Regions from separate parts of the Marinagarivorans sp. genome, predicted to be linked through region 1. Evidence: predicted binding sites of a transcription regulator. Region 1 holds the regulator's gene; the other holds the start of a gene.

Region 1 (13,000 bases):
CACCAAAGACAAAGTCACGAAAATAATTGCAAAAGGTAAGCCTGCGGCCTATCAACAACAGCCCAGCGATAAAGCCGGCAAAGTCGTTGCTAAAGCCAACATCCTCGAATACCGCATCGATCAAGAAACGCTGCGTTTACTCGAAGGTGCATCACTTCAACAAGAAGGCACCAGCTTGTCCGGCACAACAATTGAGTACGATGTGCGAAAATCCGTTGTTAAAGCCGACAGCAACAACAAAGAGAGTGGCCGCGTACGCATGGTAATTCCTCCTAAGGCATTGCGCAGCGAAGTACCCGACAGCCCCTCAAAAGAAGAAGGCTCTCCAGATGACACATTCAGCACAGAGCCTGCACAAGTCGATAGTAATATAGACGTACCAACAACGCCCGAAGATCAAACCGCAGTAACAGGAATTGACAATGGCCACTCTTGAGGCAAAAAACCTCGCCAAAAGCTACGGTGCGCGGAAAATTGTTTTAGACGTATCCATGAGTGTAAACACCCATCAAATTGTGGGATTACTCGGGCCTAATGGCGCCGGTAAAACAACATGCTTTTACATGATTGCCGGTATAGTCCGCGCTGACCATGGGCAAGTTTTTATCGATGGGAAAGATGTCAGTCGTAAACCCATGCACGAACGCGCAAGACTCGGGCTGGGCTACCTCCCCCAAGAGGCCTCTGTCTTCAGGAAGTTAACCGTTACAGAGAACCTGCTGGCCATCTTAGAAACCCGCAAAGACCTCAAACGCAAAGACCGCATTAGCGAAGCCAATAAGCTTTTACAAGAATTTCATATCGAGCACATCAAAGATAGTCTGGGCATGGCCTTATCCGGCGGTGAGCGCCGCCGGGTTGAAATTGCCCGCTCCTTAGCAGCTGATCCCAAATTCATCCTGCTTGATGAACCTTTCGCCGGCGTAGACCCCATTTCAGTTTCCGACATTAAACAGATTGTGTCGCACCTCCGTGATCGCGGTATAGGCGTGCTGATTACCGACCACAATGTGCGCGAAACCCTGGATATTTGCGAACAGGCCTACATTGTGGGCGAAGGCCACATTATTGCTTCAGGGTCGCCAAACACCGTATTAGAAAACGAGAAAGTTAAAGAAGTCTACCTTGGGCAAGACTTCAAGCTCTAACTTACGATCTATTAGACGATTTGAGCGCTAGCACGCAACCGTTAGATTTTTTAGATATGGCCTGAAGTTTGCTTTTACTGGTCATTGCAGTACATCGCTGGGATGACTACAATCACATTAAGACGCTCTCAATGTGTGCAGCGCAAAAAACTTGATGGATTTACTCTTCGATGAAGCAATCTTTGCAACTCAAACTCGGCACTCAGCTGACCATGACGCCTCAGCTGCAACAGGCGATACGTCTATTGCAACTTTCGACACTCGATCTGCAAAACGAAATTCAAGAAGCCCTTGAAAACAACCCGATGTTGGAAGTCACAGAAGACAGTGGCGCCAGTGAGGGAAGTAAAGGGGTCGATGGCGAGCAGGCAAGTAATGCCCAGTCAGAATTACCCGCAGACGTTGAAACTCCCATAAAAGCCGCTGAAGTAAGCCCCGAGAACACCAACGAGGCCAACGAGGCAACAGCCAGCGATGACTGGAGCGAAAACATCCCTACCGACTTAGCCGTAGATACCAGCTGGGATGACCTCTACCAAAGTGGCCCCAGTGGTAGCGGGTTATCCCGTCCCGAAAATGAAGATTTCGACTACGACTCGCGCAATGCCAGCGCCGAAACCCTACAAGATCACTTAATGTGGCAACTTAATCTCACCCCCATGAGCGATACCGATCGTGAAATCGCCACGGCGGTTATTGATGCCGTAGAGCCTTCAGGCATGTTAAGCCAAACGATGGACGATATTTTTGAAGGTATGCAAAAAATATTTCCGGATCTAGAGGAAGACGAAGTCGCCGCCGTGCTTCGCCGCGTTCAACAGTTCGACCCGCCGGGCGTTGCCAGCCGAAATATCAGCGAGTGCCTGTATTTACAATTGCTGCAGTTGCCTGAATCGACGCCTGGTTTTGCTACGGCTAAAGCTTTAGTCGCCGACTACCTTCCGCTACTCGGCAGTCGCGACTTCAAACAATTAATGCGCAAGCTCAAGGTCAAAGAACCCGAGCTTCAATCCGCCATTGCGCTGATTCAAAGCCTAAACCCAAAGCCCGGCGACTTCATCAACGACTCCAGTACAGAATATGTTGTACCGGATGTGTTTGTCAGCAAAGTTAAGAATCGCTGGCAAGTTCAGCTTAACCCCGACATTGCACCCAAATTAAAAATTAATTCGGATTACGCATCCTTAGTAAAACGTGCCGACAGCAGCACTGACAACACCTATTTAAAAGATAACTTGCAAGAAGCTCGCTGGTTTCTAAAAAGCCTACAAAGCCGTAATGAGACACTCTTAAAAGTTGCGACGTGCATTGTCGAACGTCAGCAAGGGTTTCTGGAACATGGCGCTGAAGGCATGAAGCCCATGGTTTTACACGATGTCGCTGAAATGGTAGAAATGCACGAATCCACTATTTCTCGCGTCACCACCCAAAAATACATGCACACCCCACAGGGTATTTTTGAGCTGAAATACTTTTTCTCAAGCCATGTAGCAACAGAATCTGGTGGTGAATGCTCTTCCACGGCTATTCGCGCCATCATCAAAAAATTGATTGCCGCGGAAAACACAAGAAAACCCCTTAGCGACTCTAAAATTACAGAATTACTGGCCGATCAAGGCATCATGGTTGCTCGCCGGACGATTGCAAAATACCGCGAGTCATTACAAATTCCACCCTCGAATGAGCGCAAGCAACTAGTATAATAGTTGGCTTTTAATACGATAAGGCTGAGTTACCTATGCCACTAGAAAAAATGCTATCGGCTAACCGCGTATTATGCGGCACCGAATGCACCAGTAAGAAGCGCGCACTTGAAACGCTGGCCGATTTAATCACCAGTAGCGTACCTTCACTAAACGCCAATGATTTATTTCAGCAATTGATAACCCGAGAAAGACTCGGCTCAACAGGTATTGGTGAAGGTATTGCCATCCCTCACTGCCGATTTGCAACAGGGGGCGTTTCCGTTTGCGCAGTAATGACACTGCAAAACCCTATTGATTTTGATTCAATAGACAACACACCTGTCGACTTAATATTTGCAATGCTCGTTCCTGAAGATGCTGACAATGATCATTTACAAAATTTAGCCGCATTAGCAGAGGCACTACAAGGCAAAGGTTACGCTGAAGCCTTACGTAAAGCAGACAGCAACAATGCACTTTTCACAGCTGCGCTTGTGCCATTTAAAGAAAGTTAAGGCCAAAAGAAAACCCGTTGCAATACGACGTTTGCAATATAACGGTCGTAATAAAACCCTACACTGCAGACTCACAATACAATAATTCAGAACTGCAGTATCAACATTCATTTTTAGCGTCTTTACATTAGGAGATTACCATGCAATTTGTTGTTGTTAGCGGGCGTTCGGGCTCAGGCAAATCAACAGCGCTGCAGTTACTCGAAGACTGCGGCTACACCTGCATTGATAATCTCCCCGTCAGCTTACTTCCCGCACTGATCACGCAAATGAAAAACGCCGATAGCGGAAAATTACTTTTAGCTGTTGGGATTGATGCCCGCAATATTGGCGGAGACTTAAGCCGATACCCCAGTATTATCGAAGCCTGCCAACTCGAAGCCTCACAGTTCACAACCATATTTTTAGACGCCAGTAATACAATTTTACTCAAACGCTTTAGCGAAACACGCCGTAAACACCCATTATCCAATGACAAAACCGGCTTACAGCAAGCGATTAATAGTGAACGCGCCATTTTAGAGCCCGTTGCTGCATTAGCCGATATCACACTCGATACCAGCACCCTAACCCTGCACGAACTACGCAGCGTTATTCGCAAGAAAGTGGTCGGCGAAGATAGCAAAAGTGCCGCCCTGAGCTTTGAATCGTTTGGCTTTAAGTACGGCATGCCCGTAGACGCCGACTTTGTTTTTGATGTGCGCTGCCTACCGAACCCCTTTTGGAAACCCGAGCTGCGCGGTTTCACCGGGCTAGATGAACCCGTACAAACGTTCCTTGCCGAGCAACCTGAAGTCATGGCGATGGCCGACGACATTGCAGCCTTTTTATCCAAGTGGCTACCCTCCTTCCAGGCCAATAACCGCAGCTACCTCACTGTGGCCATCGGCTGTACAGGCGGTATGCACCGCTCTGTTTTTTTGACTGAGCACCTCACCAATGTGTTTAAAAACACCTATGGTAATGTACAGGTTCGCCACCGCCAACTAACCGGGCAAGCCCAACCCATTGCGCACTTGGTGGCCAAATAATGAGCGAACAAACAACAACTATCTGTAATAAATTAGGCCTGCACGCAAGGGCCGCCAGCAAACTCGCCAATACAGCCAATCAATTTGGCAGCAAAGTCACCGTCAGCTGTAACGGCAAAGCCATTGACGCCAAAAGCATTATGTCGCTAATGTTATTAGCCGCCTGCAAAGGCACAGAGATTACTGTAGCGGCTGATGGCAATGATGCCGACACAGCCGTAAACTCGGTTGTAGCACTAATTAACAACCGTTTTGACGAGGATGAATAACCCAAAAAAGCATTTAAGAAACGAGGATTAAAAAGAGCGTCGCCAATAAAGGCATCGCCTGCCAGTCTACTTTTGCGTAGCCATGCCGTGACCATCGAGCTGTAGTCAATGCCTAAGAGCAATAGCCATTCAAGTACCGAAAAACATTTCGGCCATATTCACAACCTACTCCAAAGCGGCACGCTAAAGCAGGTTAAGCACTCCCTGCGCGTGCTAACACCCGTTCAGCTAGCGCGCGTTATCGAATCTTCACCACCCCATACCCGTAGCGTGATATGGGAATTAATTGGTAAAACCGCACAAACAGAACTCATAGAAGAGCTCCCCGAAGATATTCAGGCGTTTTACCTCGCCCAGATGAATACCGAGGACTTGGTCGAGCTCACAGAAAGTCTTGAAACCGATGATATTGTCGACATCCTTCAAAACCTGCCGGATCAAATCACCCAGCAAGTTTTAGAAGCCATGAGTGATCAAGATCGCGATCGTGTAACAGCCGTTTTGGCCTACCCCGAGAATACTGCTGGCGGCCTAACCAACACCGACACCATCACCGTGCGCCCCAAGTTTACGCTCGATGTAGTTTTACGCTACCTGCGCCGGCACGATGAGTTACCGCCTTCAACAGATAGCCTAATTGTCGTTAACAAAAAAGATATGTACCTCGGGTTATTACCGCTGGCAACGCTACTGACCAAGCCTGGCGACACCACCGTACGCGAAGTCATGGTTACAGACGCCAACCCGATTTCTGCCGACCTCGATGAAAGCGATGTCGCTAAGCTGTTTGAACAAAACGATTGGGTCTCCGCGCCCGTAGTCGACGAGCAAGGCAAACTTATTGGCCGTATCACCATCGATGATGTGGTCGACGTAATCCGTGAAACGGCTGATCACTCATTTATGGGGGCAGCCGGCCTAGATGAAGAAGAAGACACCTTTGCAACCACAGCAAGAACAACACCGCGGCGCGCCCTGTGGCTAGGCATAAACCTGCTTACCGCCTTATTAGCGTCCAGCGTCATTAACTTATTTCAAGGCACCATTGATAAAGTCGTAGCCCTCGCCGTACTTATGCCGATTGTCGCGAGCATGGGTGGTGTCGCGGGCTCACAAACCCTCACGGTTGTTATTCGCGGGATGGCCCTAGGCCACATTAGCCGCAACAATTTAGGGTGGCTAATCAGCCGAGAAGTCCGCGTGGGTATTATCAACGGCCTGTTATGGGCACTGGTTATGGCCGCAATTGCAGGATTATGGTTTGGGGATTGGCGAATCTCGTTTATTATTGCCGCCGCAATGATCATCAACCTGATTACTGCCGCCGTAGCTGGCGCACTATTGCCCATCGGCTTAAAGGCCATGCGCATCGACCCCGCCCTTGCCGGCGGCGTTACATTAACGACCATTACCGATGTCGTTGGCTTTTTCGCCTTTTTAGGCCTAGCCACTTACTTTTACGCGTGATTAGCGCACCTCTTTTCAACACTAGCACCAAAAATAGGTTTGAGTTATGCAAGATAAACCCAAGCACGATACTGATTATGATGACGATATAGTCAGTAAAACGGCCATTAAAAAAGAATGTCTTGCGCTACAAGACCTTGGTGAAGCACTCACCGAACTAAAAGATGATTTACTCACGCGCATACCGCTCGAAGAAACACTTTACGATGCGATTGTCGAAACACGTAACATTCGCAAAAACGGCGCCAAAAAACGCCACATGCAATTTATTGGCAAACTAATGCGTGCCGCAGACCACGAAGCGATTCAAGCCGCTTATCAAGAAATAGAAGATGAGCAGCAAGGCGACGCGCGACGCTTACACATTGTTGAAGGCTGGCGCGACCGCCTACTCGACAGCAACGATGCAAATGCACTATCTGATTTTTATACAGAATTCCCCTTTGCCGACCGCCAACAAATTCGGCAATTTTGCAAAAATGCGCAAACAGATAAATTAAATAACAAGCCACCAACCAATGCGCGTAAGTTGTTTAAGTTGTTGCGAGAGACACTGAGGCAAACGCATTAGGACATAGGTCAGTAGGGTAACGCATCGGGGCTGGAGCCCCTTTTTAGACATTGCTTCCGTATAGGGATATACGTTATTAGGCTAATGCAGGAGGCAAGTATTATTGGATAAAGTATTTTTTCCTCGGCCCTTATTCGCTGTTGACCTGTCTGCTGCCCCCCCCTGCAGTACTTAAAGAACCGCCTAATACGGGTCTAACGCCAAATCAAAATAACGGTTGGCGTTGTGAAAGCAGACATCGGCAATTAAGCCACTCAGAAGCGGCCAATCATTGGGGGCTTCGCCAGCGGTAACCCAACCGCCTACCATCTCACACAAAATACGACGAAAATATTCGTGCCGGGTATAGGATAAAAAGCTGCGGCTGTCCGTCAGCATACCTACAAAATGGCTAAGCATGCCTAGTTGCGATAATTGGATTAACTGCCGTTGCATGCCGTCTTTTTGATCGTTAAACCACCAGCCTGAGCCAAACTGCACTTTACTCGCAATATTGGCCCCCTGAAAATTACCCGCCATTGTAGCCAGCACTTCGTTATCACTAGGATTAATACAATATAAAATGGTTTTGGGAAGTTCATCAGTTTTTTCCATCGCATTCAGTAAACCGGCAAGCGGCGCAGCAATAGGATGGTCCCCCATGGAATCAAAACCACTATTAGGCCCAACATTGCTTAAAGCTCGTGAATTATTATCTCGCTGCGCCCCCATATGCAACTGCAAAACCCAACCGCGCATTGCATACTGCTGACCTAAAAATACATTAACAGCTGTAAAAAACTGTGCTACTTCTAATTCGGTTAACGACTTTTCATTTAATCGTTTCGTTAAAATAGCATCTAATATTTGCTCGCTAACGGGCTCCGAAAAACGCATTATTTCAATACCGTGATCAGCAATCGTGCAACCGTGTTCCGCAAAATAATCCAACCGACTAGACAGTGCATCCAAGAGCTGATGAAATCGCATAATGGGCGAATTAACAACCTCGCCTAAACGCGCAATGTATTCCATAAAGCCGTCTAATTCTATTTTATAGGCACGATCAGGGCGAAAACTCGGCAGTACTTTTACACCAAAAGGGTTTTGCGAAATATGCTTGTGATGCTGCAGGCTGTGTATGGGGTCATCTGTTGTGCCCACCATTTTCACCCGCATCTTTGTCATAATACCTTGCGCTGAAAAATCCGGCTGCTTAAGCATCTCCTGCGTATCAGCCCAAACCTTACCTGCTGTAAACGGCCCAAAAACGGTATCTGTAATTCCAAAAGGCCTGCGTAACTCTAAATGCGCCCAGGTATACAACGGGTTGCCCAGGCATTGCGGCACAACCGCCGCCCAAGCATCATATTTTTCTCGTTCACTCGCCGCCCCAGTAATCAAGCGCTCTTGTACACCTGCCGCCCTAAGTGCACGCCATTTATAGTGATCGCCTTCCAACCAAATTTGAGCAATGTTGTCATAGCGACGATCTTCAGCAATTTCACTCGGTGGCAAGTGGCAATGATAATCAATAATGGGCAAAGCAACTGCTACATCATGATAAAGGCGACGCGACACGTCGTTCGTCAATAAAAAATTTTCACCAAAAAAAGTTGTCATATCACTCAAGCCAAAACATAAAAAGCAGCGTACACCATGGCGCTGCTTTAGGGATTAATTGTGAAAGTCCACTAATCAATATCAGTGGTAAAAAATAGCCTGCACATCTTCCCTTAATAATTTTATTGAGCGATCAATGCCCTCGATAAAATTAGGGAAGGCGATAAGTTCAAATTTAGCCAGCGCCGAATGCTGAACAAATGCTGCAACGCCTGCACAAGTATTTGCCGCTAACGCCAAAGGTATTAACTCAGATGCCAGAGGGTCGTCGATGATATAACTTGGCTGCGCTTGGCTGTCTTGTAAATATACAATCCAAGCCCCCAATCCAAGCGCCGTAATTTTAGGGAAATTACCTGCCTGCAAATTAATGCACGCCCCCTGCAGCCAACGCTGAGGAATCTTCTGCGAACCATCCATGGCAATTTGCCGAGTTTGATGCTGTAAACTAGCATTCGAAAAACGCTGCAATAAAGTACTTGCATACGCATCAAGATCAGCCCCATCAGGCATATGGAGTGTAGGCGCAGCCTCTTCCAGCATATAAGTTTTGATCAGCTTAACAAGTGCTTCGTCGGCCATACACTCTGCAACCGTTTTATAACCTGCCAAACAACCCAGATAGGCGATTAATGAATGACTGCCATTTAACATCCGTAGTTTCATTTCTTCCCACGGAGCGACATCCTTAACAAAGGCCGCACCTACCTTTGAAAAGTCTGGTCGTCCTTTGGTAAAGTTATCTTCAATAACCCATTGCGAAAAACTTTCGCAAGCAATGGGGGCGCTATCCCGCGGAACAGGCCAAGAAGCTTTAGCTTGCCCTAACAATGAATTTACAGTCGATACAGTTTCTTGAGTGGTGGCAGGAACTATTCGATCAACCATTGTTGAAGGGAAAGCTACATTGGCCGCTATCCAACCTGCAAGGAGCTGATCTTGCAGCGCCGCCAATTGGAGTACTGCACTGCGCGTCGAATGTCCGTTATGAGGCATATTGTCACAGCTCATTACCGTAAACGGAATTTGGTTGTTGTCATAACAGTAACGCAATCCAGCGACCAAAATACCTATCGCCGTTTTGGGTGTTTTGGGTTTGGCGATATCGTGTTTAACCTCTGCGCTATCTAATTTCAACTGTTGCTGGGATGCATCAAAGAAATAACCCTTTTCAGTAACGGTTAAACTCACAATATTAATAGCAGGATCTTTTAAGCGCTCCAACAAGCAGCTAACGTGGCCCGGCCCCGCATAAAGTACTTCACGTACACAGCTGACTTGCCGCAATATTATAGAATTGTCGGCGGCATACTCTGCCACAGTATATTGTTGTTGCTGGTCATTTAACTCATCTACAATCTGTGAGTTTGAGCGGATATTGGCAGCGCATATCCCGTAAGCCTCTTCTGTTGTATTTAAAAGTTTTTCTACATACACAGCCATGTGTGCGCGCACAAAGGCACCGAGCCCTATATGTACAATGCCCACAGGCAAATCAGCGGCCACGTATTGCGTAGGGGTTAAACTCAACCCTCTCTCTATGTTAATTGACATAATTTGCCTTCATTAAAAATTGCACAATAATTATCACCAATGCCACAAAGTGCCATCCTCTAAACGGTTAACCGGCAAGCATTTTCGCTGGTATGGATATTTGGCCGCGAGCTTTTCGTCGATATCGACGCCGTGCCCTGGCGTTTCTCCCGGCGTAAAATAGCCATCGTTAAACGCATAAGCATGAGAGAAGACTTCCTCTGTCACCTCTGCGTGCGCCATATGCTCTTGAATACCAAAATTGGGCACCCAATAATCGAAATGCAATGCAGCCCCCATACACACGGGCGATAAATCGGTAGCGCCATGACAACCCGTTTTAACATGGTAAAGCGAGGCTAAATCGGCAATACGGCGCAAATGTGTAATGCCGCCAGCGTGTACAACCGTAGAGCGAATATAATCAATTAATTGATTCTGTATTAACTCACGACAATCGTGAATACTGCTAAATACCTCACCTACGGCAATCGGCGTTGTTGTGTGCTGCCTAATTAATTTAAAACCTTCTTGGTTTTCGGCCGGCACAGGATCTTCCATCCAGAACAATTTATATTGTTCTATTTCTTTACCCAGCCGCGCCGCCTCAATGGGAGTAAGACGATGGTGTACGTCGTGCAGAATATGTAAGTCATCTCCCATTTGATCTCGCACTGCTTCGAACAACTTGGGCACGTGATTTAAGTATTTTTCTGTCGACCACATATGCTCTGCTGGTAAATCAGAATCTGCAGGTTCGTAACGAGCGCCGCCTGGGCCTTTTTTGCCCACACCATAAACATGATCTAAACCCGGCACACCACACTGTACGCGAATCGCTTTATAGCCCTCTTCCGACAACTGATGGACTTGCTCTAAGGTTTCACTAATGTCGGCACCGTTAGCATGGGCATAAACCATCACGCCGTCACGGCTACGGCCACCCAGCAATTGGTACAGAGGCATATTCGCCATCTTAGCTTTAATATCCCACAGTGCGGTATCTACCGCCGCTATGGCTGTCATATTCACTGCACCGCGACGCCAATAAATACCGCGATAAAAAAACTGCCAAATATCTTCAATACGCTGAGGGTCTTTACCGATTAACGTAGGACAAAGATAATCTTCCAAAAATGCCACAACTGCTTTTTCTCGACCATTTAAAGTCGCATCGCCAATACCGTATATACCCTCATCGGTGGTGATTTTTAATGTAACAAAATTACGACCTGGGCAACAAACAATCACTTTAGCTTCAACGATTTTCATCGTACAACTCCTAATCAAAATTTAGTATTGGTTGAGAGACAACTGTTAATAGTAATAGCGAAACCTTAAACAACGATTTTTTAAAACATTCGCGTTACAGTCTTAATTTAATTCTCACCCATTCAGCTGAAGAGTGATTTAATTTTCAGGCATCAGATTGTAGGCATACTTTGCTCTGATAAAATTGCACCTTCATGCTGAATCACTGATGCCGCCAAACTATGCCCTGCTTTCGCAGCCTTATGAATATCACCACCGGCCAGCCTACATGCTAAATAAGCGGCGCCGAAAGAGTCGCCAGCAGCAGTGGTATCAACCGGCGCCACAACACATTCGGCGTTAATTACAGCCCGCTCCAAACCACAAGCAACAACACAGGGCGCCCGCCCCTGTTTAATAACAATCTCGGGGATATCAAAAGACGCCAAGCGATCAATTACGGCATCAACCGTACTTGAGCCAAACAGCATCGCTTCATCATTAAGGGTTAAAAGGGCTATATCGGCTTGGTCTAGTATTTTTTCATAAACGTTGCGTGCAATAACAAGATCAGGCCACAATTTTGGTCGGAAGTTATTATCGAAATAGATAACACCACCGTTGTGCTTAATTCGATCAATCAAATCAAATAAACGCGCACGACCATCGCTTGGTAAAATCGCTAAACTAATCCCGCTTAAATAAAGCGCATCTAAATGGCCCAGCTGGTCAAAGGTTTTATCGTCGAGATGTTGATCAAAGTAGAACTTTGCAGCAGCTTGATCACGCCAGTAACTGAATGTGCGCTCACCAGCATCATCTACATTAATGGCATAAATGCCTGGCAGCTTATCTTCACGACGTAAAATAAAATCAGTATTTATTTCTTCACTATGAATAAAATCCAGCATGTGGTCGCTAAACGCATCTACCCCAACAGCGGTTATATACTGTGTGGTAGTACCAAAACTTTTCATCAAACGATTAAAATAGAGTGCGGCATTTAAAGTATCACCAGCATAACCTTGAACAATCCCAGCTTGAGGCGAGCCCTTAAGCTCTATCATGCACTCACCTAAAAAACCGACTTTTTTATTTAAAGCCTGCATACATCACCTATGGCATTAAACCGTTGGGTAAAAATAAAACCACACCGGGAAAAAGTGCTAAAAATATGACCAATAATAAAACAGCCAATATCAGAGGAATAGATTCAACAACATAGCGTTCGGTTGGGCACTTTAAAATGCCACAAACAGCATACATTGCAACACCGACTGGCGGCGTCATCCCGCCCAGCGTAACCACAATCATCATAAGAATTCCAAAGTGTACAGGATCAATCCCCATAGCCGTTATAACAGGGACTAATATTGGCGTAAGCAACAGTACAATAACCGTCGCTTCCATAAACATTCCAATCAGCGTTAAAAAACCCAATATTTGCAGTAGCATCACTGTAGGGTTATCGGTGGTTGTTACCAGCGCTTCGGTCATCGTTTGCGGCAGCTGCTCAAAAGCAATCGCATAAGCAACAATATTCGCAAACAATATAATTAGCATAACCATGCCAATATCATTCACACTTTTTTTAAGGGCTTCGAACACTTTACCCAAAGTGAGGTTTCTATATGCAAAGTGGCCAACAGCCAAGGCATAAATAACAGCAAAAGCCCCTGCCTCAGACGGTGTAAAAATACCCCAGCGAATCGTCACAATCAGTAAAACCGGAAATAAAACTGCCCATTTAGCATCCATCAAACCTTTTAAAATGGCTTTACCAGAGGGTTTTTCTTGCGTTTGCGCGCCTATCCCTTTGTGCTTAGCTACAATATAAACGGCGGCCATAAGCACTAATGTCATAAGTACACCAGGAATAAGGCCAGCAACAAATAGCTTACCAATAGAAACATTCCCCATAAAACCGT
Region 2 (4,877 bases), on a different contig from region 1:
CGATAAAAACCTCGCAGCCAGCGGCGCTGAGGGTGTTAACAAAGTGATGCAAATGCTCGGCACTATCAAGATCGTCAATACCAATGCGGTGCTTAACCGTGACTGGAATTTTGACCGCATTTTGCATCGTTTGAATGCAGTCACCGACAAGCTCTGGCTCTGCCATTAAACAGGCACCTATTTTGTTTTCCTGTACCCGGTCGCTAGGGCAGCCACAATTGAGGTTTACCTCGTCGAAGCCTGCGTCTTCGGCCATCTTGGCGCATTCCGCAAGTTCTTTGGGGTTACTGCCTCCAAGCTGCAGTGCGATGGGGTGCTCTTCTTTGTTAAACGATAAAAAGCGATCGCGATTACCGTGAATCAGGGCTGGCGTGGTTACCATTTCGGTATAGACACGCGCTTCTTTTGTTAATAATCGCCAAAAATAACGACAATGCGCATCGCTCCATTCCATCATCGGGGCGGTGCAAAAGCGCCAGGGGTTATGTTGTGGTGTGCTTGTGGCGGGTGTGGCGGAATTGGGCTGGGGGGACATAAAGACAACTGCGTAAAAAGTGGTCTAGTATACCGTTTGTTGGCGTCAGATATTACAAAAAAATACTGTATTACGCTTCACCTAAAGTACCGCGTGCGTTTTGGTTGTGTTTTGTGCCTTTGCCGTTATAGAGCGGACTGTTATTGTCTTGGCCCCGCAAAATATTTAATAGCCGTTCATGGGTCGACTGGCTGCGCATCATTACCTTGCCGTTAACTTCATTCGCATTTTGGCAGGCTTTAAAAAGGTCCTGCAATTTTTGCCACTGTTCAGTAAGACCGTTTTCATTCGCATACTGGCTGAATGATTGCTCCGCCGAGGCGTTGCCATTTTGTGCTTCGGATTGGTATTGATTGGTCCATTGTGTCCGTGTAAACGCGCTTTGATGCAGTTGATTCAGTAGCTTTGATTTTGCTTCGATTATAGTATCTAAGCTCTCAATCTCCCGTTTTTTTAAATGCTCCCGCTCTTGTTCAAGCAGGGCGAGTAAGTTTTGGCAGGCATTAATATCGTTGCTAATGCTTTTGGCTAACCGGTCGTTATTAAGGGGGTGTGCAAAACTCATCGCTAGATTCTCTTGTGTCAAACAAATGTCGCTTTCACCGAAAAGCCAAATATTCTAAAAACTATGCAGTTTTTAAGCCTATATGTTTAACTAAAGCAGGGAGATTGTTAGAAAGCGCTTTGAGCTTGATGAGCGTGGGGCTGCTGCGATTGTTGTTGTGAGAATGTAGGTGAAGTCTTTAGCGTAGGAAATGCTGCCTAAAACTCAGACAGCATTTTGTCGGCAATGGCTGACGGGTTGGGGGTGAAGCTCCCGTTTGCGATAGATTGCTTAATCTCCGCAACTTTGTTGGTATCGACATCCGCGCTGCTTTGCACCTTACTTTCTAGGCGGCTCATGGCTTGGCCTGCACCGCTTAGTGAAACGTTGTCGGCTGCAGAGGCTTGTGGGCCGCTCGCGGATTGATTAGCAGGGCCGCTTGCCGAAGGGCCGCGCGCTTTGCTGGTATCTTGAGGTTGGGCATGAAGTCGGTTTTTGCCGACGCCGCCGGGATCAATAACCATGTTGGATGCCTCTCTATCTAAAGGGGGTGGCTGAAATTAAATTCCCAAATTCAGCCGGTTCACATAGCTTGTCGGCCGCAACACTCATTACTTTAGCGTTTATTTACTTTTTATTATTGATTTAAGGGTCGAGGTAATTATAGTTTATCCAATTAGGCGAAGAGATTGGCTTTCTTATCGAGGCGCTTAAAGGGGCGCATGCCGGGGCATGTAACGCTTTGAGCAACGAAGGTAAGGATGTCGATATCAAGCATTAGTGGATGAAATATTGTTTCCTCGTCCCTAAGGTCTCTTGGTTCTATTGATCTAAAGGTTTGCAACAGCACGCCCGGGTGCGACCACAAAGGCCTCGATCACACGCTTAGATTGGGCGTTCTTTACTTGAATTTGATCGCCAATCTGGCCATCAGACATAGCAATGGCTGAAGTGGCTACCGATAACCCTCCTTGGCCTGCTTCTAAGGTGATTTTATCGCCGCGAGTGATTACTATGGGTTTACTCACGTGCTTTAAACGAATAATGCCGCCAGCACTAATGTTGCGTGTAAGGGCGTTTCCAATCAGTGGAATTGTATTGTTGGTGTAGCCAAAGCCAAGGTTGCTGGTGTTGCGAACGCTCAACGAAAGGTCCTCGGCGCGAAGGATGGAGCCTTTATATATATCCCGTGTGGCGGTTACTACTTCTTTCAGAATATTAATGCGAGCAGGTACAAAAATACTCCATGGCGATTCTCCGCTACAGCTCACTCTCACTGAAATGTTGGCCGTTTTAGTGTTGTTACCATTCACCTTGATGTTTTTCTTTTCTGAGCATGCTTTCAATTTTAGTCGGGGGTCGATGCTCGACACTTTAATATCGAGCTGGGCGTCTTGGGCGATTGAGCTGAAGTGTTGTGAAAGTACTTCCTTGACCTGCGCCCGCATGGCGTCAATATTTTCGAAGGGCATATTAGCGGTGGCGTCATTATCAACGGAGCTCGATGCGGCGGCGTGTGCGAAAGAGCCAAAAAAGATACCGGTAATGAGTAAAAATATTGATATATGGTACATATGTAACCCTCTGTGTGCATTTATTGTTCTTATTCAACGTGACAAAAGTATGACAGGTTTTGTCATTATTGGTATTTACAAGCTCTGTACGCAAAATCTAAGCCGTTAATAACGACGATTGTATCTGCCGTCAAAAGTGAGATTGATGACTGTTATACCGCGAATTGTGCGGCAGTACTTATGCCATTGAAAATATTGGCGCGCAGCAGGTCTTTGGCGCGTTATATCTTTTTTTACATACTTTTTTGAGCGGCCGATGAGGGTATTGGGCGATAAACTTTGCCGTTTATACTTTTGCTTCCATTTTGTTCGTCAAAAGGAGGGATCACCGACTAGAGTTAAAGGTATGTATGGGCGCCACGTTAGGTTCGCCTGTTTAATTGTTCGCAAGCTTTGGGTGTGAATCGTGAGGTTTCGCTTTGAACGGAGATTGTTATGGCTGGCGTTTTAGATAGTGTCAACCAGCGTACACAGCTGGTGGGGCAAAACCGGCTCGAGCTATTGTTATTCAGCTTGGGCGGTACCCAACAGTATGGGATTAACGTTTTTAAAGTTAAGGAGGTTTTGCAGTGTCCTTACTTAAATGAAATCCCTCGGCGGCATCCTGTTGTTAGGGGGGTGGCGCATATTCGCGGTGGCACTATTCCGATTATGGATATGCGGCAAGCGACGGGTAGTATGCCGTTGGATAATATCTCTCAGTGTTTTGTCATTATTACCGAGTACAACGGCTCAACTCAGGGGTTTTTGGTTAAGTCGGTAGAGCGTATCGTCAACATGAATTGGGCGTCAATACATCCACCACCCAAGGGAGCCGGTAGGGATAATTATCTTACAGCTGTTACTCAGGTTGAAGGTAAGCTTATCGAGATTATTGATGTCGAAAAGATCCTCGCTGAGGTATCACCACTGCCTGAAGATGTTAGCGCTGAATACATTGAAGAGTCTAAAAATGATGCTTCTGTCAATAGACATGTGTTGATTGTGGATGATTCGACGATTGCGCGTAAGCAAATACAAAAAGTGGTGGAGTCGATCGGTATGACTGCCACAGTGCGAAAGGATGGCCGGGAAGCGCTGGATTATTTGGAGGGCTTGATTGCAGACGGTAAAACGCCTTCGCAAGAGCTATTAATGATCATTTCAGATATTGAAATGCCGGAAATGGATGGTTACACATTTACTGCCGAGGTGAGGGCTAATCCTCTATTGAGTAATATGCATATTATTCTGCACACCTCGCTCAGTGGTGTTTTCAATGAAGCGATGGTTAAAAAGGTTGGGGCCAACGCCTTTTTAGCGAAATTTCACCCCGACGAGCTGGCCAAGCAGGTCAATGCAAGGGTCAAAGAGGCAATAGGAGATGGACTTGATGAGTCTTAAAGCAGGTATTCCTGTTCATAGACTCTGTAGATGCCGATATGACGAGTCATAATCCAGGTTCTACGACAAAAGGGATATGCTTTACTGACGTTGAATATCAGGAGTTTCGCCTGTTTTTACTCCAAGCGTGCGGTATCGACTTGGGGGTAGGTAAGGAATATCTTGTAGCAACTCGCGTGCGCAGAATTCTTGCGCAAGAACATATTAGTTCCGTAACCAAGCTGCTGGTCTTGTTACGCAACCCCTCTGAGCGAGCTTTGAGGCAAGAAGTTGTCGATGCCATGACGACGAACGAAACCCTTTGGTTTCGTGATAATTATCCGTTTGAATTTGCCCGGAACACCTTATTCCCTGCGATGGTGGAAGAGGGGGTCCAGAATATTCGTGTGTGGTGCGCTGCGTGTTCTTCGGGTCAAGAACCCTATTCTCTGAATATGACATTGAGCGAGTTTAATCGCCACCGGTTGGGTAAACCACTACTGGCCAGCCGCATTGTTGCCACAGACATTTCCAGTGAAATTCTTGCGAGCGCTCGGGCAGGCCTTTATGACCGATTGTCCATTGCCCGGGGGTTGAGCCAAGAGCGCTTACAAGCGTTTTTCTCTTCAGCCCCCGATGGCCGGTGGCAAATAAAACCTATTCTCCAGCAGGGTATAGATTTTAGGCCACTGAACCTCCAAAGTGATTCATACGGCTTTGAAAAATACCATATTGTGTTCTGCCGTAACGTTCTTATCTATTTTAACGCTGAACTCAAAAAGCGTATTCTCCGCAATATTCATAGCGTACTTGCGCCAAATGGCATTCTGTTTTTAGGTGCATCCGAAAGCGTAAACGGTGC

What was found. The regulator sigma-54, encoded in region 1, starts transcription at its own class of promoters, with help from an activator protein. The targets are predictions, from matches to a motif close to TGGCACANNNNTTGCNNT.
Region 2: flgA (flagellar basal body P-ring formation chaperone FlgA) is a predicted target of sigma-54. The motif match lies at 2,822-2,839, and genes of this name have one in related genera.

Annotation. Positions count from the first base shown of each region.
Region 1 covers NZ_CEXWTU010000005.1:10,844-23,843, forward strand. Annotated here, with positions in the region: gene lptA (lipopolysaccharide transport periplasmic protein LptA) at 1-436, shown strand, start outside; gene lptB (LPS export ABC transporter ATP-binding protein) at 423-1,148, shown strand; gene AC3A8L_RS01295 (RNA polymerase factor sigma-54) at 1,319-2,851, shown strand; gene AC3A8L_RS01300 (PTS sugar transporter subunit IIA) at 2,887-3,348, shown strand; gene rapZ (RNase adapter RapZ) at 3,489-4,379, shown strand; gene AC3A8L_RS01310 (HPr family phosphocarrier protein) at 4,379-4,648, shown strand; gene mgtE (magnesium transporter) at 4,757-6,115, shown strand; gene yjgA (ribosome biogenesis factor YjgA) at 6,162-6,686, shown strand; gene uxaC (glucuronate isomerase) at 6,870-8,288, opposite strand; gene AC3A8L_RS01330 (mannitol dehydrogenase family protein) at 8,370-9,842, opposite strand; gene manD (D-mannonate dehydratase ManD) at 9,876-11,093, opposite strand; gene AC3A8L_RS01340 (sugar kinase) at 11,246-12,181, opposite strand; gene AC3A8L_RS01345 (TRAP transporter large permease) at 12,189-13,000, opposite strand, start outside.
Region 2 covers NZ_CEXWTU010000294.1:107-4,983, reverse strand. Annotated here, with positions in the region: partial or broken gene dusA (tRNA dihydrouridine(20/20a) synthase DusA) at 1-535, opposite strand, end outside; gene AC3A8L_RS19675 (flagella synthesis protein FlgN) at 606-1,100, opposite strand; gene flgM (flagellar biosynthesis anti-sigma factor FlgM) at 1,298-1,603, opposite strand; gene flgA (flagellar basal body P-ring formation chaperone FlgA) at 1,910-2,653, opposite strand; gene AC3A8L_RS19660 (chemotaxis protein CheV) at 3,089-4,036, shown strand; gene AC3A8L_RS19655 (CheR family methyltransferase) at 4,075-4,877, shown strand, end outside.